Regions from separate parts of the Paenibacillus rhizovicinus genome, predicted to be linked through region 2. Evidence: a T-box and tRNA genes for the amino acid it is inferred to sense, from the RefSeq annotation. Region 2 holds a T-box; the other regions hold tRNA genes.

Region 1 (6,682 bases), 1.0 Mb from region 2:
ATCATGATGCCGAAGGCACCCAAATATCTATAACGACCCCGTTGCCGGGCGAAGTAATCAGCTTCATGGAGCCGCCCAGTTCGTTCACGCGTTCCTCCATCGTCAGCAAGCCGTACGACGTCTGCTTTTTCTCTTCCAAAAAGAAACCGACGCCGTTATCCTGCACCGTCAACCGCACGTAAGCGCCTGCCTGCTGTAAGTATATATTAAGCTGATCCGCCTTGGAATGCCGCAGCGAATTGGAGAGCGCCTCCTGCGCGATCCGAAACAGATGGTCCTCTGCTTCCCCGCCCAGCTTCACGGCCACATCCGCCTCCAGCGTAATCGCCATCGGCACCTTCTGTTTGAGCTCTTCCACGAGGCTGTGCAGCGCCTGGCTTAGATGTTTTCCGTCCAAATGCACCGGCCGCAGATGCAGCAGCAGCGCGCGCATTTCCGACTGCGCCACGGAAGCCATTTCCTCGATGAGCTGCACCTGCCGTTTCGCGCGTTCCCAATCCTTCTCCATCGTCCGGCTGACCGCCGTCGCCGTCATCGAGATGGCGAATAACTGCTGGCTGACCGCATCGTGCAGCTCGCGCGCCAGACGCTGCCGTTCCTCGATAACCGCCGTAAAACGAACCTGCTCCGTCCACGCCTCATCCTCTTCGGACATCGTTTCCTCGGTCACGTCGTCTCCGCCCTCTCCCGGGATCGTCACGCGCTGGCGTTGGCGTTTGCGCCTCTGCTGGTCGGAGAGCCGCTTGAGCGCAGCGCGGAGCTTTACGCCTTGCAAATAACTATATACCGCGGCAAACACGAGCGCAGTCGCGATGACCGTTAGTCCTATTAATGCCGCCTTGCTCTGCAGGGCGAAAAGCTTCAAATATCCCGTTCCCTGCAGCACCAGCACGCTTAATCCCAAAATCACGAACAGCCAAAGAACGGTCTCCGCCACGTTTTTGCGTTTCTCGGCAGCTTGGACAAGCGCCGGCGGCGGTTCGTTGCGGTAGGTGACCGGAGGAACTCCCTGATCCGGGAGCATGATAGGCCGTTCGGACGAAGCCTTCGGTTCTTCGCGATGGAATGACGATTGATCGCTCAAGGCCGTTCCTCCTTCCTATGTAGAAACGCGCAAAAACATGCCAGTGGCCGATGCCAATGAAACGCATCGACCTAGGCATAGTGTTCGTTTATTCTGCGAAACGCTATTCAGCGGATGGCGGGTTCAGTCTGCTCTTGAGTGCTTGCAGCTGCTCCTCGACTTTCAACTGTTTGGATGGATCGGCGGAGCCAGCCGCCGTGACCGGACCGTTGTAGGAACCGAATGGCACCCGCATGACGTCTGCTTCCGCTTCCATCTGCATGATTTTCTCTTCCATACGGCTGAAGCCGCGCGATGCATTGCCGCTCTCGATCGTGTGTACCGAGCTCACCTGCGCCATTTGCTTCTTCGCCTTCGCCATTTGGGCGCGGGCTGCAAGCTCGTTGCGTTTGTTGCGAAGCTGATAGTACTCGTCTTTCATGCCGTGCAGCTGATTCATCAGCTCTTCGGCCTGCGACTTCGCGCTTCCGTGCAGATCCGTGAATTCGGCCGTCTTCTGGTCGAAGAAGATTTTCTCCTCCAGCAGTTTGCGCGCCAGCTCTTCCTGACCGGCACGAAGCGCAGTCTCGGCTTTCGCCTCGCGGTCAGCGCCGCTTCTTGACGCTTCCTCCAAACGCTGCAGCATGCGGCGCTCGTTAGCCATTTGTTTCGCGACCGTCAGTTCGGCCGCATGGATCTCAGCCTCCATGTCGCGCAGATATTGATTCAGCATAACGACCGGATCTTCCATTTTATCCAACAGCTCGTGAACGGATGCTTTCGTCATATCTTTCATTCGTTTGAAAATACTCATTGTTAAACATCTCCCTTCTCGTGTTTGGCCAGTTTTGCGCGAAGCTCTTCAATTTCTTTCTTCAGGGCGCGTTTCTCCAAATCTTCCATCATTGCATCTATGTTTGTCGAAGCATGCGCCTGCGTTTGGGCAGGCGGTTTCTGCCACGACGGTCCTGGCTGGGACGGCGTTCCGTAAGAACTGCCATAGGAGCTTCCGCTTTGCCCAAAGCCTTGGGAATTGCCATATGGATTGCCACCGTTATACGGTCCATGGTTTTGGTTGTTCCAACCGCCGCCGTATCCGCCTTGACCCGATCCGTAGCCTCCGCCAAACTCATACGGATTCTTAGGCACGACCAAGCCCGCTAATATATAAACAACAATCAATGCGCCGCTCGTAAAGACCGTGACGACGATCAGCAGAATCCGCACCAGCGTCGCATCTACATTCAACAACTCGGCAAGTCCGCCGCAGAGGCCGAACAACTTTTTGTCGCGTCGCGATCGATACAGCTTCTTCATTGCGATTTCCATCCTTCCTGCTGCAGTTTGCGCTTCAATTGCTCCATTTCGCGCTCAATCACATTTTGTACCGACTGTCCTGCACTAGTAACCCAATCCTGTCCTGCCTTGCGCAGGTCGCGGAGACTGCGAGCCTCCAGCTCCATGTCGCTGATTCGGTCGTCCAGCCTGCGGAATATCCCGGAGGATTGCTGACCTGGCGCAGAGTTGAAAACGCCATTTTGCGTGTAACGCTCGTTCAATCGCTGTTGCAGCCGAAGCGACTCCATCCGTGCCGCAAAATACTCCCGCTTATCGTAAACGCTCTGATACTCGCTGCGAAGCTCGCGAAGCTGTTCTTCCAGCTCTCTGATGCTTTGAGCGGCTTGTTCATACAACTCGCGGTACTGAGCGGCGCGCTCTTCGCTTGACGCTTTCTCCATCAGAGCGATGCGGGCAACATGCTCTTCGCCTGCTTTCAACGCGATGATGGCTTGCTGTTCGCGTTTTTCTTTCAATTGCTCCGCTTGCAGCCATTGCGTTTTCAAATGGTTGCCGTGTCCTGCGCACTGTTGATACAATTTCTCGGCCTGAATGATTTCCTCCCGCGTCGACCATAGAAACTGATCGATCAGCTTAACGGGATCCTCGGCCTTCTCCAGCCGCTCGTTCAACGTCGCAGCCGTCATGTCCCTCACTCTTCGCAAAATGCTCATTGCTTGATCCTCCTTCGTTCCGAACGTTAACGATTATTGCGGCTTATCCGAAATGTCTTTTACCGTCATTACTGCGATTCAAACCAGGTGATAGATTAAATTCGCTTTCCTTTAAACATCGCCACGCCCCATACGATCAATACGATCGCAAGCAGAAGCGAGAACAAGCCGAAGAGTTTCGGGAGAAGCATCAAGCCGCCTACGACGATCAGGATCGAGCCGATTACTTTGCTGTCGTTTCTAACCCCGACAACGCCAAGACCAATCAGGATGAAAGGCATCAGAAGTCCAACGATCCAACCGAGGTGAATGCCAAGAAACTTCATCACCATCAATCCGCCAAAAACAACCAAAACCGCGCCAAGTGCATTTTTTCCGTTCATGTTATGTCACCGCCTCTCAATTCGATCAATCTTACTAGCTCATTACGTGCTTTGCGTTGCTGATGTTTCGTTTCTTGCTTATGTCCTTATTGTAGGTTGTTTTCGCATTCTTCAAAACGGACCCGCGACGGTATTTCACCCTAGACCTCAGGCGGGGACTCTACAGACCCTCAGACTGAACTGCCGCTTTCATACGCAGCCTATCACATTATCCGCTTCTCCGGTGTAGTTCTGATGAAGATATAAGTAGAGATGACAAAAAGCCTGCAAGATCAGTGATCCAACAGGCTTGAATAAGCGATTTTCCTAATCCACGTACTTCAGCACGTCAATCCGAATAAGCAATTACCTGTACTAACTCATTCAATACATCCAAGCTTCTTCTCGAATCATCGATATGATCGGAAATGGAGTCCAACCGCTTACTCACCATACTTAATTCGCTTTTGATGTCTTTCAATACGGCAATCAGTCTTTCTTCGAAGTCGGTCATCGGCATCCTCTCCTCAACATCGTTTACAGATGTATATGTACAAAGCGCCGAGAAGTTGAACAACACTATAAACGAAAAAACGCCGACTGGACTATGTCCAATCAGCGTCTATGTTTTCGTTATTCATTGTAAAAGTGGTGCCGGCGAGAGGACTCGAACCTCCACGGTTTCCCTCACGATTTTGAGTCGCGCGCGTCTGCCATTCCGCCACGCCGGCATTTTTTGTTGGCGTGCCCTAAGAGATTCGAACTCCTGACCTTTTGATTCGTAGTCAAACGCTCTATCCAGCTGAGCTAAGGGCACAAATTAATGAAGTTGTGGAGGCGCCACCCAGACTCGAACTGGGGGTAAAGCTTTTGCAGAGCTCTGCCTTACCACTTGGCTATGGCGCCAGATGAAGAATGGAGCGGAAGACGGGAATCGAACCCGCGACCCTCGCCTTGGCAAGGCGATGCTCTACCGCTGAGCCACTTCCGCGTAAATGGCTGGGGATCTAGGATTCGAACCTAGGGAATGACGGAGTCAAAGTCCGTTGCCTTACCGCTTGGCTAATCCCCAACATTTAATTTCATACTTATAGTTAAAATGGGGCGACCGATGGGAATTGAACCCACGAATGCCGGATCCACAAACCGGTGCGTTAACCACTTCGCCACGATCGCCATATATAACTATTTGAAATTGGCAGGGGCAGCAGGAATTGAACCCACACTAACGGTTTTGGAGACCGCTGTTCTACCCTTAAACTATGCCCCTATAAAAAAGTGGTGGAGGATGATGGATTCGAACCACCGAACCGTGAGGAAGAGATTTACAGTCTCCCGCGTTTGGCCACTTCGCTAATCCTCCATGAAAATGGTGCCGGCGATAGGAGTCGAACCCACGACCTACTGATTACAAGTCAGTTGCTCTACCAACTGAGCTACACCGGCATATTAACTTATTGCTTGTCTTAAATGGTGGCTCGGGACGGAATCGAACCGCCGACACGAGGATTTTCAGTCCTCTGCTCTACCAACTGAGCTACCGAGCCTTACTTGGTTATAATGGCGGAGCCGACGGGATTCGAACCCGCGGTCTCCTGCGTGACAGGCAGGCATGTTGGGCCACTACACCACGGCTCCACATTATAATTCTCGGTAAGACACCGAAGATAATTGGTTGCGGGGGCAGGATTTGAACCTGCGGCCTTCGGGTTATGAGCCCGACGAGCTACCGGGCTGCTCCACCCCGCGTCATTAGAAATCATTGCTATGCAATTATGGTGGAGGCTGACGGGATCGAACCGCCGACCCTCTGCTTGTAAGGCAGATGCTCTCCCAGCTGAGCTAAGCCTCCATGTTTGAGCGACAAGTAATACTATAACTCATTTACTATGCTCATTGCAAGTCATTTTTTGAAGAATTTTTAGAGAAATTGGTGACCCGTAGGGGACTCGAACCCCTGTTACCTCCGTGAAAGGGAGGTGTCTTAACCACTTGACCAACGGGCCGTATCTGGCGGAGAGCGAGGGATTCGAACCCTCGAGACGCGGTTAGCGCCTACACGATTTCCAATCGTGCTCCTTCGACCACTCGGACAGCTCTCCAGAAATGGCTCCCCGAACAGGACTCGAACCTGTGACAACTCGATTAACAGTCGAGTGCTCTACCAACTGAGCTATCAGGGAACAGTATGTTATTCGGGCAACTTACACCCTGAAAACTGGATACGAACTTTTGCGAAGGTTTCTTGCTTAGCTTAGCTAAAGAGCATGTTCTTGGATAAGCCCTCGACCGATTAGTATTCGTCAGCTCCACGCATTGCTGCGCTTCCACCTCGAACCTATCAACCTCGTCGTCTTCAAGGGGTCTTACATACTGGGAAATCTCATCTTGAGGGGGGCTTCACGCTTAGATGCTTTCAGCGCTTATCCCGTCCGCACTTGGCTACCCAGCGATGCTCCTGGCGGAACAACTGGTACACCAGCGGTGCGTCCATCCCGGTCCTCTCGTACTAAGGACAGCTCCTCTCAAATTTCCTACGCCCACGACAGATAGGGACCGAACTGTCTCACGACGTTCTGAACCCAGCTCGCGTACCGCTTTAATGGGCGAACAGCCCAACCCTTGGGACCTACTTCAGCCCCAGGATGCGATGAGCCGACATCGAGGTGCCAAACCTCCCCGTCGATGTGGACTCTTGGGGGAGATAAGCCTGTTATCCCCAGGGTAGCTTTTATCCGTTGAGCGATGGCCCTTCCATGCGGTACCACCGGATCACTAAGCCCGACTTTCGTCCCTGCTCGACTTGTAGGTCTCGCAGTCAAGCTCCCTTATGCCTTTGCACGCTACGAATGATTTCCAACCATTCTGAGGGAACCTTTGGGCGCCTCCGTTACATTTTAGGAGGCGACCGCCCCAGTCAAACTGCCCACCTGACACGGTCCCTGTACCGGATTACGGTACCAGGTTAGAACTCCGATACGATCAGGGTGGTATCCCAACGATGCCTCCATCGAAGCTGGCGCTCCGATTTCTAAGGCTCCCACCTATCCTGTACAGATCGTACCAAAGTCCAATATCAAGCTGCAGTAAAGCTCCATGGGGTCTTTCCGTCTTGTCGCGGGTAACCTGCATCTTCACAGGTATTAAAATTTCACCGGATCTCTCGTTGAGACAGCGCCCAAGTCGTTACGCCATTCGTGCGGGTCAGAATTTACCTGACAAGGAATTTCGCTACCTTAGGACCG
Region 2 (6,682 bases):
CTATTATTCATGGGAAGGCGAGTACGGCTTCATTGCCGCCATGTTGAAGGAGAACGGTTACGCCTCGGAAGGCGCGCGATTGTTGACGCTGTCCGCGCAGCTGTTTCCCGACTCTTCCGATCTTCGTCGTGCTCTAGCCGGGCTTCTCGGCGAAACGATTAGAGATTAAGAATTAAGGATTACGGATTATGGATTAAGGATTAAGGATTAAGGATTACGGATTATGGATTAAGGATTAAGGATTATGGATTACGGATTAAGCTCAGCCCTGGTTTCATCAGGCAGCGTCAATGCCAATGAGCCCGATTGTTCCTTCACTTCGTCGCCGACGACGCTTTTGCTTCCGATTAACGTCTTGCGGCCATCGGCGCCGATCGTCCCTGCCGTAGTATTCGTGACGTTCACGATTCCGCTCTTTCGGTAGAAGAACATCGGCCCGTCGATGACGGGTCTGGCACCCGTGGCCTTCGTCACCTGGTTGTCCATGAACAGCTCGTCCGTGTCCTTCTTCCCGACGGGAATTTGCGCCTGCCAGGTGATGACGAAGAACTCTCCCTGCAATTCATAGAACGAGACCATACTATCTGAAATCAAGAAGAAACGGTTGGCTTCTCCGAGCGGGAAGAAAAACGTGCTTTCGAAACCTTCGATTTCGTTCAAGTACTCGATCGGCGGCTTGGCATAATGCGCATGCTTCCAAGCGTTTGCCATGACGAACTGCCTTGCTTTGCCTAGATCTCCATGGTGCAGGATATCCTGCTCGTTCCGGCTAAAAGGCGAAGTCACGTTCACGGTATCCGCTTGCGCTTCCACGCGATATCCGTAGAACTGCGACAAGAAACGTAAAGGAACGTATACGCGATCGTGTACGAGGGTGACGGACGCATCGAGCTTCATCGTGTTATATTGATTGGCTTTTACATAGGATGCGATCGATTGACCGACTGTCAGCTTTACCGTTTCCGACCATTTGCCGATGGTCGCCGTCTTCGACTTCGCATTCCATGCTGCCGTAATGCCCAGCGGTTCCGTAACTGCACGAAGCGGAACCAATACGCGCCCGTTCTTAACGATCCATGCAGCATCGGACTGAATCGGCTTGCCCATAATAACAATGCCGGAAGGGGCCGCGGCGTAACTTATGGCGGATACAGCCAGCATACTTGCAGCAGCAGCAGTTGCGCATGCTATCTTCTTCATGATCTCATCCACGCTCCTTTATGATAAGTTGGACGACGCTGCCAACAGGATTGTTTCACCATCCCGCCCGCAAGGCGTTGTCCAATGCAAGCCCGAATGATTAACCGGATACAGCATGTTCAAAACGGGCAAGCTGATCTGCCGTTGAAGGGAGGGATATGATGGCCTCGTTCATTAATCCGAGAATCTCGGAGCACTTCCTTGCCTATTCTCCCTCGCATGTTGTCGTACTTGCGATCCTGCTCGCGTTCGCCGGCATGCTGTATCGCTTCCGAAACGAAATTCGCAGACGGTCGAGCGTGAAGCAGACGATTCGTTACGGCCTTCTTGCCTGCTTGATCGTACCGGAGTGCTTCCTCTTCTGGTGGTACGCGACGGAGGATTTATGGAACGCGAGGTATACGCTGCCGCTTGAGTTGTGCAGTATTTCGCAAATGCTTGCCATCGTCATGCTGATCGCGCGCAGCCGTCTTTTGTACCAGATCGTGTTGTTCGCCGGCATTGGCGGCGCGATTCAAGCGATGCTTACACCCGATCTCGTATATCCGTTTCCCCATTTCCGATTCTTCCACTTCTTCATCGTGCATATGGCCATCATCCTAGCGCCGCTCTATATGACATGGATCGAGCGCTATCGTCCTACCTGGAAATCCATCGGCATTACGATGATCTTCCTGAACATCCTCGTCGTTCTCGTGGGCGGCGTCGATTATTGGCTGGATGCCAACTATATGTTCCTCAAGCATAAGCCGGAAGCGGCTTCGTTATTGGATGCCTTGGGGTCTTACCCGTACTATTTAATCACGGAAGAGTTCATAGCGGTCGGCATCTTCTCCTTGATGTACGTACCCTTCCTTCTTCGCAAACGGAGGTAGCGGAGCCAGCCCGTCCGCCTCATCACGCATTGGCGACGAAAAGTCCTCCAGACGCAGCGAAGGCCGCCGCAAGCAAGTTGCGGCGGCCTTCCGCCAATGAACTATTCGAATCGGACGAGGAAATAATTCTTCTTCCCTTTGCGCAGCACGATGTATTTGCCGTGAAGCCGCTGATCGGCGGTAATGACCGTCTCCATGCCAGCTTGCTTGACTCCGTTCACGGAGATCGCGTTGCCTTCGATGTCTTGTCTAGCTTGACGGCGAGACGGAGCCACGCCCGCTTCGATAAGCAGATCCATGAGCGGCTTCTCCTCTTGAGCGGCAAGAACGGTCGTCGGCAAACCTTGCAAGGCTTCCACGAGCTCCGCTTCCGTCAACTTCGTAATATCGCCGGAGAACAACGCCAGCGTGATCTTCTCCGCGCTCTCGACGGCTTCTTCACCGTGTACGAGCTTCGTCACTTGACGAGCCAGTTCGCGCTGCGCGGCGCGTTTCTCCGGCTGCTGCTTCAGCTCTTCCTCGAGCGCTTCGATTTCCGGCCGGGTCAGGAACGTGAAATATTTCAAAAACTTGATGACGTCGCTATCGTCCGTATTCATCCAGAACTGGTAGAAGTGGTACACCGACGTTTTGTTCCGATCCAACCAGATGGCGCCCGTCTCGGATTTACCGAACTTCTTCCCGTCGCTCTTCGTTACGAGCGGCATCGTCAGTCCGAAAGCGCCGCTGCTGCCCATTTTCCCGATCAGATCCAGACCCGCCGTAATGTTGCCCCATTGGTCGCTGCCGCCGACTTGGAGATGGCAGCCATGCTCTTGGTGCAGCTTCCAGAAGTCGTAAGCTTGCAGAATCATGTAGCTGAATTCCGTGAACGAGATTCCGTTCGCCAAGCGCGAGTCGACCGAGTCTTTCGCCAGCATGTAATTCACCGTGAAGTTTTTGCCGACGTCCCGCAAGAACGAAATGACGTCCAGTTGGGAAATCCAATCGTAGTTGCTGACCAGCTTGGCGGCATTGCCTTCCGCATCGAAATCCAGGAACGTGGAGAGCTGGCGTTTCAAGCTGTTCGTCCATTCCGCGACCGTATCCGATGTATTGAGCGAGCGCTCCGACGAACGGCCGCTCGGATCGCCGATCAAGCCCGTGCCTCCGCCTACCAGCGCGATCGGCGCATGGCCGGCATTTTGGAAGCGGCGCAAAATCAAAATCGGAAGCAGGCTGCCGATATGCAGGCTGTCCGCGGTCGGATCAAAGCCGCAATACAGCGTAAGCTGCTCTTCTTGAAGCTTCTTGCTCAGATTCTCGCGGTCGGTCACTTGATGCACCAGTCCGCGGTATTCCAGATCCTCCAACAGATCGACATGCTCGATTACGGTTTCTTTCGTCATTTCAAGTCCCCCTAGCGTAATGTGAAAACAAAAAAGACCCGCCCTGTCAAAGACAGGGACGAGTCATCGCGGTACCACCCTAATTGAAAATGCGCATGCATCTTCCACTCTGCCCGATAACGGCGGACGGCCGTCTGCCCCTTCTGCAAGCATGCAGTTTCGGGACAAGAAGCTCCAGGCTGTAATTCGCGTTCATTCACGTACCGGCTTGCACCAACCGCCGGCTCTCTGGAAGCATGAGGTGAACACTACTAATGCCCTTCAACGCTGACAAAATGAATCCTAATGACAACACTTTATTCAATACGGCTGCGATTGTCAAGATTTACGCTGTTGACCGGACGGTTCAAATATTGGATAACCCTGTCTTCAAGCCGCAGAACCGGACAAGTCAACTCATGCGACGGCCGGCCGCATAAGGCAGAAATCCCCCCAGCCGGATAAGGCAGAAATCCCCCAGCCGCAGCGTTTCGTGGAATCAGGTTCCGCAGAACGTCCGATACGGAGCGGAAGAATCGTCAGGCAGCGAACAATAAGCTTCCTGCTCGGGCGCATGCGCGAATGGATTCGCCAGCGCAGCGAGCAGCCGTTCCATGACGCCGTAATCTCCCGCCGCCGCTGCCTCCAGCGCTTCTTCCACCCGATGATTGCGCGGAATTACCGCCGGATTGCTGGCCTGCATCAACTGCTGCGATGAAGCATGCAGCGCCTGCTGCCGGCCGCGTCTTGTTTGCCAACGCTCATGCCATTCCGTAAAGCCCGACGTGCCGAACATCGCGGTATTCTCCGGCTCATCGAACGTTAATGCGCGGAACGTATTCGTATAATCGGCCCGGTGCTTCCGCATGATGTCGAGCAGGTCATCGATCAACGCCTCATCCTCCGCCTCTTCGTTCAACAGTCCCAGCTTGGCCCTCATCCCGTCGAGCCAATGCGCGTGAAACGCTGCCGGGAATGCCGCGATCGCGTCCTCGGCGAGCTTGACGGCCTGCTCCTCGTCGTCATGCAGCAAGGGCAGCAGCGTCTCGGCGAATCTCGCCAAATTCCATGCGCCGATCTGCGGTTGATTGCCGTAGGCATAGCGGCCTTGCCTGTCGATCGAACTGAACACCGTAGCCGGATCGTAGGCATCCATGAACGCGCAAGGGCCGTAATCGATCGTCTCACCGCTGATAGCCATGTTGTCGGTATTCATCACCCCGTGAATAAACCCAACGAGCTGCCACTTGGCGATCAGCGACGCCTGACGCTTAATGACTTCCTGAAGCAGGGACAAGTATCGATTCCCGCCTTGGTTCTCATTCGCGTTCTCTCCCGCTTGACCGCCGGCAAAATGCCTTTCCCATGCGTAATCCGCCATCGCCCGCAGCTCGTCGATCGTTCCTCTCCCCGCAGCGAACACGAACGTGCCGACGCGCAGATGGCTGGCCGCCACGCGAGTCAGAACGGCGCCCGGCAGCTCCGTTTCGCGGAAAATGGACTCCCCTGTCGTCGTCACCGCTAGACTGCGAGTCGTCGGAATGCCCAGCGCATGCATGGCTTCGCTGATGATGTATTCGCGCAGCATCGGGCCAAGCGCCGCCCTGCCGTCGCCGCCTCGGGAATAAGGCGTCCGCCCCGAGCCTTTGAGCTGAATATCGAATCTCTCGCCGTCAGGCGTGATTTGCTCGCCGATCAGCAAGGCCCTGCCGTCGCCGAGCATGTTCAAATGCCCGAATTGATGCCCGGCGTATGCTTGAGCGAGCGGCAGCGCGCCTGCGGGAATCCGGTTGCCGGCGAACACCGCCGTACCTTCCTCGGTCTGCAGCGATTGCACGTTCAATCCCAACGACGCCGCTACCGTTTCATTCAGCACAGCCAGCTTCGGCGCGCTTGCCGGCGCCGGATGCTGCTTCGAATAGAAGATCTCCGGCAGGCGGGCATAGCTATTGTCGAAGCGCCAGCCCATTTCATTTTCAATCCCGTCCGTGCCGTTCATAGGATTGCCGTTCCTATCACTCGTCTCATGGTCATCCATCATTCCATCGTTCGCATTGTTCGCTGTCATTGGATCTCCTTTTGACAATGTATTGTATGGCGATCGTGCGCTTGTTTAAGATAGTTAGGTTATATACAGTATACCCTTTAACCCGCTCCTTGGCACACCGAATGCCGCTTCCTTGTTCTCGTTCCCGCGCAAGCCTCAACAACAAAAACAGCAAGCTCCTATACCGGATGCTTGCTGCTCTCGTCGAATTCGTTCCGTTCCTTGCTTGTTCGCCTGCTCGCGCTAGCAGTTATTTCGCTTGAATGTAGCCTTCTGCTTTGAGCAGCTCGGCGATCAGAACCGCGCCGCCCGCCGCGCCGCGCAGCGTGTTATGCGACAGGCCCACGAACTTGTAGTCGTAGATGGAGTCTTCGCGCAATCTGCCGACCGATACGCCCATGCCGCCTTCGAGATCGCGATCCAGCTTCGTCTGCGGTCTGTTCTCTTCTTCGAAATAGGTGATGAACTGTTTCGGCGCGCTTGGCAGGCCGAGCTCCTGCGGGCGACCTTTGAAATTCAACCAGCGCGCAAGAATTTCCTCTTTCGCCGGTTTGTTCTCGAACGATGCGAATACGGTAGCCAGATGGCCGTCCGTAACCGGAACGCGGATGCATTGCGTCGTAATGAGCGGCGAGCTTGCTTTGACGATCTCGTTATTGACGATGCTGCCCCAGATGCGAAGCGGCTCCTGCTCGCTCTTCTCTTCTTCGCCGCCGATGTACGGGATCACGTTATCCAGCATATCCGGCCAGTCGGTGAAGTTTTTGCCGGCGCCGGAGATCGCTTGGTACGTCGACGCCACGACCTGAGTCGGTTTGAAATCGAGCAAGGCGTGCAGCGCGGGCACGTAGCTCTGAATGGAGCAGTTCGGCTTCACGGCAATGAAACCGGTCGAAGTGCCCAGACGTTTGCGCTGTGCCGCAATCACTTCGATATGGCCCGGGTTGATCTCCGGGATGACCATCGGGATGTCCGGCGTCCAGCGATGCGCCGAGTTGTTGGACACGACGGGCGTACCCGTCTTCGCGTATGCCTCTTCCAAGGCTTGAATCTCGTTCTTCTTCATATCGACCGCGCAGAAGATAAAATCGACCTGCGATGCGACTTCCTCGACTTTCGAAGCATCCTGCACGACGATGTTCTTCACGCCTTCCGGAATGGATCCGGACAGCTTCCATCTATTTTGCACGGCT
Region 3 (6,682 bases), 2.6 Mb from region 2:
CCCATGGAGCTTTACTGCAGCTTGATATTGGACTTTGGTACGATCTGTACAGGATAGGTGGGAGCCTTAGAAATCGGAGCGCCAGCTTCGATGGAGGCATCGTTGGGATACCACCCTGATCGTATCGGAGTTCTAACCTGGTACCGTAATCCGGTACAGGGACCGTGTCAGGTGGGCAGTTTGACTGGGGCGGTCGCCTCCTAAAATGTAACGGAGGCGCCCAAAGGTTCCCTCAGAATGGTTGGAAATCATTCGTAGCGTGCAAAGGCATAAGGGAGCTTGACTGCGAGACCTACAAGTCGAGCAGGGACGAAAGTCGGGCTTAGTGATCCGGTGGTACCGCATGGAAGGGCCATCGCTCAACGGATAAAAGCTACCCTGGGGATAACAGGCTTATCTCCCCCAAGAGTCCACATCGACGGGGAGGTTTGGCACCTCGATGTCGGCTCATCGCATCCTGGGGCTGAAGTAGGTCCCAAGGGTTGGGCTGTTCGCCCATTAAAGCGGTACGCGAGCTGGGTTCAGAACGTCGTGAGACAGTTCGGTCCCTATCTGTCGTGGGCGTAGGAAATTTGAGAGGAGCTGTCCTTAGTACGAGAGGACCGGGATGGACGCACCGCTGGTGTACCAGTTGTTCCGCCAGGAGCATCGCTGGGTAGCCAAGTGCGGACGGGATAAGCGCTGAAAGCATCTAAGCGTGAAGCCCCCCTCAAGATGAGATTTCCCAGTATGTAAGACCCCTTGAAGACGACGAGGTTGATAGGTTCGAGGTGGAAGCGCAGCAATGCGTGGAGCTGACGAATACTAATCGGTCGAGGGCTTATCCTAACGTCTCTACCCAGAGACAACCAGCTAAATGTTCTGCAATGATTTCGTATCCAGTTTTCAAGGTGTTATCTCTATGACCATTTAAAGAGTATCCCACCTTGCAGTGGGTTTTTTATTGGCCTTTAGCTCAGCTGGTTAGAGCGCACCCCTGATAAGGGTGAGGTCGGTGGTTCGAGTCCACTAAGGCCAACCATATCTTCCTTTACGGGGCCATAGCTCAGCTGGGAGAGCGCCTGCCTTGCAAGCAGGAGGTCAGCGGTTCGATCCCGCTTGGCTCCACCAATACTTGTTTCACCTATTCCCTGATAGCTCAGTTGGTAGAGCACTCGACTGTTAATCGAGTTGTCACAGGTTCGAGTCCTGTTCGGGGAGCCATTTCTGGAGAGCTGTCCGAGTGGTCGAAGGAGCACGATTGGAAATCGTGTAGGCGCTAACCGCGTCTCGAGGGTTCGAATCCCTCGCTCTCCGCCAGAACTCTTCTTATTCTTGTTCAAGGCCCGTTGGTCAAGTGGTTAAGACACCTCCCTTTCACGGAGGTAACAGGGGTTCGAGTCCCCTACGGGTCACCAATTTACCCCCAAAAGTGAAGTAATGCGCTGCAGGTTAATCCGAGTACTTTTCGGGGAACCCGGGGTTAAACATTATGGAGGCTTAGCTCAGCTGGGAGAGCATCTGCCTTACAAGCAGAGGGTCGGCGGTTCGATCCCGTCAGCCTCCACCATAAATGCATAGCAAGGCTTGAAATGACGCGGGGTGGAGCAGCCCGGTAGCTCGTCGGGCTCATAACCCGAAGGCCGCAGGTTCAAATCCTGCCCCCGCAACCAATTTACTTTCGGTGTCTTACCGAGAAATTATAATGTGGAGCCGTGGTGTAGTGGCCCAACATGCCTGCCTGTCACGCAGGAGACCGCGGGTTCGAATCCCGTCGGCTCCGCCATTATAACCAAGTAAGGCTCGGTAGCTCAGTCGGTAGAGCAGAGGACTGAAAATCCTCGTGTCGGCGGTTCGATTCCGTCCCGAGCCACCATTTAAGACAAGCAACAACATATGCCGGTGTAGCTCAGTTGGTAGAGCAACTGACTTGTAATCAGTAGGTCGTGGGTTCGACTCCTATCGCCGGCACCATTTTCATGGAGGATTAGCGAAGTGGCCAAACGCGGGAGACTGTAAATCTCTTCCTCACGGTTCGGTGGTTCGAATCCATCATCCTCCACCATTTTTATTGGGGATTAGCCAAGCGGTAAGGCAACGGACTTTGACTCCGTCATTCCCTAGGTTCGAATCCTAGATCCCCAGCCATTTTAGTTTGAGTCATTAGCTCAGTTGGTAGAGCACCTGACTTTTAATCAGGGTGTCGTAGGTTCGAATCCTACATGACTCACTTTTCCTTGTTTTATGCGGTTGTGGTGGAATTGGCAGACACGCTATCTTGAGGGGGTAGTGCCCACTGGGCGTATGGGTTCGAGTCCCATCAACCGCACCATTACATATTTGCGGTCATGGCGGAATTGGCAGACGCGCTAGATTCAGGTTCTAGTGTCAGCAATGACGTGGAGGTTCGAGTCCTCTTGACCGCACCAATTGCGGAAGTGGCTCAGCGGTAGAGCATCGCCTTGCCAAGGCGAGGGTCGCGGGTTCGATTCCCGTCTTCCGCTCCATTTTTGTATGGCGCCATAGCCAAGTGGTAAGGCAAAGCTCTGCAAAAGCTTCACCCCCAGTTCGAATCTGGGTGGCGCCTTGGCTGTTTCGTTTTGAATTTGCTTTTGTTCACGGGATGTAGCTCAGCTTGGTAGAGCACCTGGTTTGGGACCAGGGGGTCGCATGTTCAAATCGTGTCATCCCGACCATATCTGCTTGATTGCGGGTGTAGTTCAATGGCAGAACTTCAGCTTCCCAAGCTGATGGCGTGGGTTCGATTCCCATCACCCGCTTACCTTAATGATAAGAGGCCTTGTATCCTAACGGATAAAGGCCTCTTTTTTGGCTGCTAACGGGTTCGATGGGACTAGTCGCGTATCTCTACGATAAGTTCGATTTCTACGGGCGTGTGAAAGGGCAGCTCGCTCGTACCGATCGCGGATCGCGCGTGCCGGCCGTTCTCGCCGAAGACGTCGATTAGGAAATCGGAAGCGCCGTTGACGACGTAAGGCTGATCGGCGAACCCCGGGGCGCTGTTGACGAAGGCGAGCATTTTGACGATTTTGACGACACGATCGAGATCGCCGAGATGATGTTTCATGACGGCGAGGCAGTTAATGATGACTTGACGCGCCGCTTGCTGCCCTTGTTCAATGGTGAGCTCGCTGCCAAGCTTGCCCTCAAACATCAACACGCCGTCAATGCGGCAGTCCTGACCGGAGAGATAGAGCAGGTTGCCGGTTTGGTTTGCGGGGATGTAGCTGAATTTGGGCTTGCCGACGGCAGGAAGCTCGATGCCGAGTTCTTTCAATCGGTTCTCGATAACGGACATGGTTTCGTTCTCCTCCCAATCCAAGCTGATAAACGAGCTAGCATGGCTATTCAAGCATTCCGCGGGCCAAGATCGGCCGCTCATCGAATCGGCCGGCTTCGGCCCAGTATAGTTTGTTGTGCAGGTTCAGCGTGCTGCAGATATGATTCGGGATGATATGTATCTGGTCGCCGACCTTCAGCTCGTGATGGGGAAGCAGCCGCAGCATGCCGTGTTCCTCGGTCATCCGCTCCAATACCGCCTCCGGAAGTTCAACCACATGGCCAAAACCATGCAGCAGCAGCGGCTCCGTATTCGGCTGCACGTCTGTAGCGAACGTCTTGCTTCCGCCGTCGATGACTGCATAATCCGGGCTGGGTCTGCTGATGACTGTAGCCAAAATCGATCCGGCGCAATCCTCCCAAGTCGATACGCCAAGCTTCGTTTGCATCGCGTCATTAAAGATATAAGTGCCGGGACGGATCTCGGTTACGCCTTTGACCGTTGCGGCATATAAGCCGGTAGGCGTCGAACCGACGCTGACATCGGCGACGGGAATGCCCAGGGCCCTCATTTCGTCGGCGAGCTGCACCATCCATGTCCCTTCTTCGATGCCTGCGCGTTCCAGTTCAAGCGTGGACCTGCCGTCAAGCAGCGGCCCGCGGAAGGTGAAGATGCCTTGAAGCCGCAGATGGGACAGCTTATGAATGAGGGAAGCGAGCTCTTGGGCATGCTCGCGCAGCACGCCTGTGCGCTTGAGTCCGGTATCGATTTCCAGACGGACCTCGAGGACAACGCCTTGCTGCTCGGCTGCTTCGGACAGACGCAGCGCCCCTTCGTAGCTGTCGGTACCGACGATTAACCGGATTTGGCGAGAGAGCTTGATGGCCCGTTCGATTTTGCTCCGCGTGACCAGCGGATACGCGATAAAAATATCCCCGATGCCGTGCCGTGCCATCACTTCGGCTTCGGAGACCTTGGCCGTCGTGATGCCGACCGCGCCTGCGGCAATCTGTTCCGCGGCAAGCGAGGGGAGCTTATGGGTCTTGGCATGGGGCCTTAGCTGCACGTTCAATGCTTTCGCGCGCGCAGCCATCCGTTCGATGTTGTTCCTCGTTCGCTTCGCATCGATGATTAAACATGGCGTCTCCAATACGGCTCAGCCTCCTTTATTGGGACAAGTCCTGTATGCGATTGCGCATGCAAGCCCGGCCACGGGAGGCCGGGCTTATAATTACGTTATGCACGATTAAGCATAGCTAATGCTATTTGGCGTTCTCGTCAGGCTGATGAATACCGAAGATATTCCCTTCCGTATCCAGGTAGTACCCTTGCCACGCCATCCCCGGCAGCGCATATTTTGGCAGTGCGAGCTGGCCTCCGAGAGCGAGGATCTTGGCTTCGGCAGCATCGTAGTCACCGACCCCCATCGTACACGCATACCCATTCATGGCCTGTCCGGGCTGCGGGGGAGGACCTTGACGCTTCACCAGAGCGCCGTTGATTCCCATCTCGTTCGCGTCTCCCGTCGTAGCCCCGTAATAGGGCATGCCGGCATAATTGCTCCAGTCCTCGAACGTCCATCCGAATACCTCGCCATAAAACTTCTTCGCACGCTCCATGTCGTCGACATGAATTTCGAAATGAACCAATCTTCCCATAACAGCCTCCTGTGTTTTGGCTTTCTATCACTTTCTGTTATTAGGTTCTCCTTTCCTGCTAGGTTTATATACGGCGATCGAAATTTAAGGTCGTGAGTGCACGCGGCGAAAACGAAAGACGCCGGCCTCAGGCTTGCTTTGGCTGGGCGTCGTGCAATGAAGAGATTAGGCGGCAAGCGCCTCCCTCGTGATCCGTTCGATGTCGATCGGAGAGCGGGCACCTTCGCTGACCAAGTCCGGTAAGATATGCTGCAGGAAATAATCGACGCAGTGCAGCCGGATGCCTTTGATCTTAATTAACGCATGGCGGTACATGACGATGAACTCCTGCTCGGAATTCCCTTTCTGCAGCTCGGCGAACGCTTCGTAGATCTGATCCATTTTATCGGCGACTTCGAGAATTTGCCCTTCGACGGAATCGTCTTTCCCTTCGCGCAGCTGCTTGCGGAAGATCGGCTTGAACGCCTCGGGAATATGCTCGTCGATGAAATGCGCCACCATGCCTTCCTCGACCTGCTGCAGCATCGAGCGAAGCTCCAGGGAATAATGCTTGACGGGCGTTTTGATATCCCCGATGAAAATCTCGCCGTAGTCGTGACTGCTCGTGATTTCGTAGAGCTTCTTCCAGTCGACGGCGATGCCGTGGCTTTCTTCGATATCGGCCAGCGTCTTGGCATACTGGACGACTTTCCACGAATGCTCGGCAACGCTGTGCTCCTGAAATTTGAATTTGCCGGGACAACGAATGATGCGCTCTAAATCGGTCAGCGATTGGAAATAAGCGTGAATGCCCATAGAGCCTCGATTCCTTTCTTGGATGAAGGTTGGCTTGCTGCCGCCGTAGGTCAAGTATAAAGGCCGATTATTAGCGGATCATTAATTCGCAGCTGCCAATTAAATGACAGAAGTCACCTTCCAAAATCGCGCCCAAGGCGTTACACTTAAACCATTGTAAGCGAATACATTCATGGTTGGAGAAGGGAGCCGCTGTTTATGAAACGTCTAGCACCATTCATCCTCTCGCTTATTCTATGTTCGTTCGCGCTGCTCCCCATGTATGCGGAACGCGCAGCCGCGGCACCGGCTGCCGCATCGACGAAAAAAACCCCGCTGCAGACTACCGTGGATGCGATGCAGCCCGGCTGGAACCTGGGCAATACATTCGATGCCACCGGGGGCGACGAGACGGCCTGGGGGAATCCGGTCGTCACGAAGGAATTAATCGATTCCATTGCCGCCGCAGGCTTCAAGAGCATTCGCCTTCCCGTGACGTGGCAGGAGCGGCTGGGAACGGAGCCGGATTATACGATCGATCCTGCTTTCATGTCGCGTATTCAAGAAGTGGTGGACTGGTCGCTCGATGCCGGGCTCTACGTCATCGTCAACATTCATCATGATTCCAGCTGGATCATGAATATGGAGACGCAGCACGACGAGGTACTGGCTCGGTTCAAGGCGATCTGGACGCAGGTAGCTGCGCATTTCAAGAACTACTCCGAGAAGCTTATGTTCGAAAGCGTGAACGAGCCGCGCTTCTCCGACGATTGGAATAAGGACTCGCCTGTTTATTTTGAAATGCTGGGCGAGTTGAATACGGCGTTCGTTCACCTGGTTCGCGCATCCGGCGGCCATAACGCGCAGCGCCCGCTCGTACTGCCCACCATCGCGGCCTCGGCTGCGCAGAGCGACAGGCTCGAGGAGCTGCTCAAGACGATTGAGAGCTTGAAGGACAAGAACCTCATCG

The links. The T-box of region 2 lies ahead of tyrS (tyrosine--tRNA ligase). A T-box ahead of a tRNA ligase gene usually reads a tRNA of that ligase, here a tRNA-Tyr.
Region 1: it has a tRNA-Tyr gene. The T-box ahead of tyrS (tyrosine--tRNA ligase) is inferred to sense a tRNA for this amino acid. The anticodon was not compared.
Region 3: it has a tRNA-Tyr gene. The T-box ahead of tyrS (tyrosine--tRNA ligase) is inferred to sense a tRNA for this amino acid. The anticodon was not compared.

What each region holds. Positions count from the first base shown of each region.
Region 1 is NZ_CP048286.1:4,809,265-4,815,946, reverse strand. It holds gene GZH47_RS21700 (sensor histidine kinase) at 2-1,084, opposite strand; gene GZH47_RS21695 (PspA/IM30 family protein) at 1,188-1,877, opposite strand; gene GZH47_RS21690 (PspC domain-containing protein) at 1,880-2,380, opposite strand; gene GZH47_RS21685 (PspA/IM30 family protein) at 2,377-3,075, opposite strand; gene GZH47_RS21680 (LiaF transmembrane domain-containing protein) at 3,171-3,458, opposite strand; gene GZH47_RS21675 (hypothetical protein) at 3,787-3,951, opposite strand; tRNA gene GZH47_RS21670 (tRNA-Leu) at 4,087-4,168, opposite strand; tRNA gene GZH47_RS21665 (tRNA-Arg) at 4,178-4,254, opposite strand; tRNA gene GZH47_RS21660 (tRNA-Cys) at 4,270-4,343, opposite strand; tRNA gene GZH47_RS21655 (tRNA-Gly) at 4,354-4,428, opposite strand; tRNA gene GZH47_RS21650 (tRNA-Gln) at 4,434-4,509, opposite strand; tRNA gene GZH47_RS21645 (tRNA-His) at 4,538-4,613, opposite strand; tRNA gene GZH47_RS21640 (tRNA-Trp) at 4,634-4,707, opposite strand; tRNA gene GZH47_RS21635 (tRNA-Tyr) at 4,717-4,800, opposite strand; tRNA gene GZH47_RS21630 (tRNA-Thr) at 4,808-4,883, opposite strand; tRNA gene GZH47_RS21625 (tRNA-Phe) at 4,909-4,984, opposite strand; tRNA gene GZH47_RS21620 (tRNA-Asp) at 4,999-5,075, opposite strand; tRNA gene GZH47_RS21615 (tRNA-Met) at 5,110-5,186, opposite strand; tRNA gene GZH47_RS21610 (tRNA-Val) at 5,214-5,289, opposite strand; tRNA gene GZH47_RS21605 (tRNA-Glu) at 5,369-5,443, opposite strand; tRNA gene GZH47_RS21600 (tRNA-Ser) at 5,449-5,539, opposite strand; tRNA gene GZH47_RS21595 (tRNA-Asn) at 5,545-5,620, opposite strand; rRNA gene GZH47_RS21590 (23S ribosomal RNA) at 5,711-6,682, opposite strand, start outside.
Region 2 is NZ_CP048286.1:5,805,547-5,812,228, reverse strand. It holds gene GZH47_RS25860 (serine hydrolase domain-containing protein) at 1-169, shown strand, start outside; gene GZH47_RS25855 (copper amine oxidase N-terminal domain-containing protein) at 250-1,200, opposite strand; gene GZH47_RS25850 (YwaF family protein) at 1,359-2,075, shown strand; gene tyrS (tyrosine--tRNA ligase) at 2,177-3,463, opposite strand; T-box leader at 3,515-3,737, opposite strand; gene GZH47_RS25840 (protein adenylyltransferase SelO) at 3,942-5,441, opposite strand; gene asd (aspartate-semialdehyde dehydrogenase) at 5,740-6,682, opposite strand, start outside.
Region 3 is NZ_CP048286.1:3,242,457-3,249,138, reverse strand. It holds rRNA gene GZH47_RS14500 (23S ribosomal RNA) at 1-828, shown strand, start outside; tRNA gene GZH47_RS14495 (tRNA-Ile) at 945-1,021, shown strand; tRNA gene GZH47_RS14490 (tRNA-Ala) at 1,035-1,110, shown strand; tRNA gene GZH47_RS14485 (tRNA-Asn) at 1,128-1,203, shown strand; tRNA gene GZH47_RS14480 (tRNA-Ser) at 1,209-1,299, shown strand; tRNA gene GZH47_RS14475 (tRNA-Glu) at 1,323-1,397, shown strand; tRNA gene GZH47_RS14470 (tRNA-Val) at 1,474-1,549, shown strand; tRNA gene GZH47_RS14465 (tRNA-Met) at 1,576-1,652, shown strand; tRNA gene GZH47_RS14460 (tRNA-Asp) at 1,689-1,765, shown strand; tRNA gene GZH47_RS14455 (tRNA-Phe) at 1,780-1,855, shown strand; tRNA gene GZH47_RS14450 (tRNA-Thr) at 1,878-1,953, shown strand; tRNA gene GZH47_RS14445 (tRNA-Tyr) at 1,961-2,044, shown strand; tRNA gene GZH47_RS14440 (tRNA-Gln) at 2,052-2,127, shown strand; tRNA gene GZH47_RS14435 (tRNA-Lys) at 2,137-2,209, shown strand; tRNA gene GZH47_RS14430 (tRNA-Leu) at 2,226-2,311, shown strand; tRNA gene GZH47_RS14425 (tRNA-Leu) at 2,322-2,408, shown strand; tRNA gene GZH47_RS14420 (tRNA-Gly) at 2,412-2,486, shown strand; tRNA gene GZH47_RS14415 (tRNA-Cys) at 2,496-2,566, shown strand; tRNA gene GZH47_RS14410 (tRNA-Pro) at 2,599-2,675, shown strand; tRNA gene GZH47_RS14405 (tRNA-Gly) at 2,689-2,759, shown strand; gene GZH47_RS14400 (RidA family protein) at 2,834-3,298, opposite strand; gene GZH47_RS14395 (alanine racemase) at 3,345-4,430, opposite strand; gene GZH47_RS14390 (VOC family protein) at 4,543-4,938, opposite strand; gene GZH47_RS14385 (YfbR-like 5'-deoxynucleotidase) at 5,104-5,733, opposite strand; gene GZH47_RS14380 (cellulase family glycosylhydrolase) at 5,932-6,682, shown strand, end outside.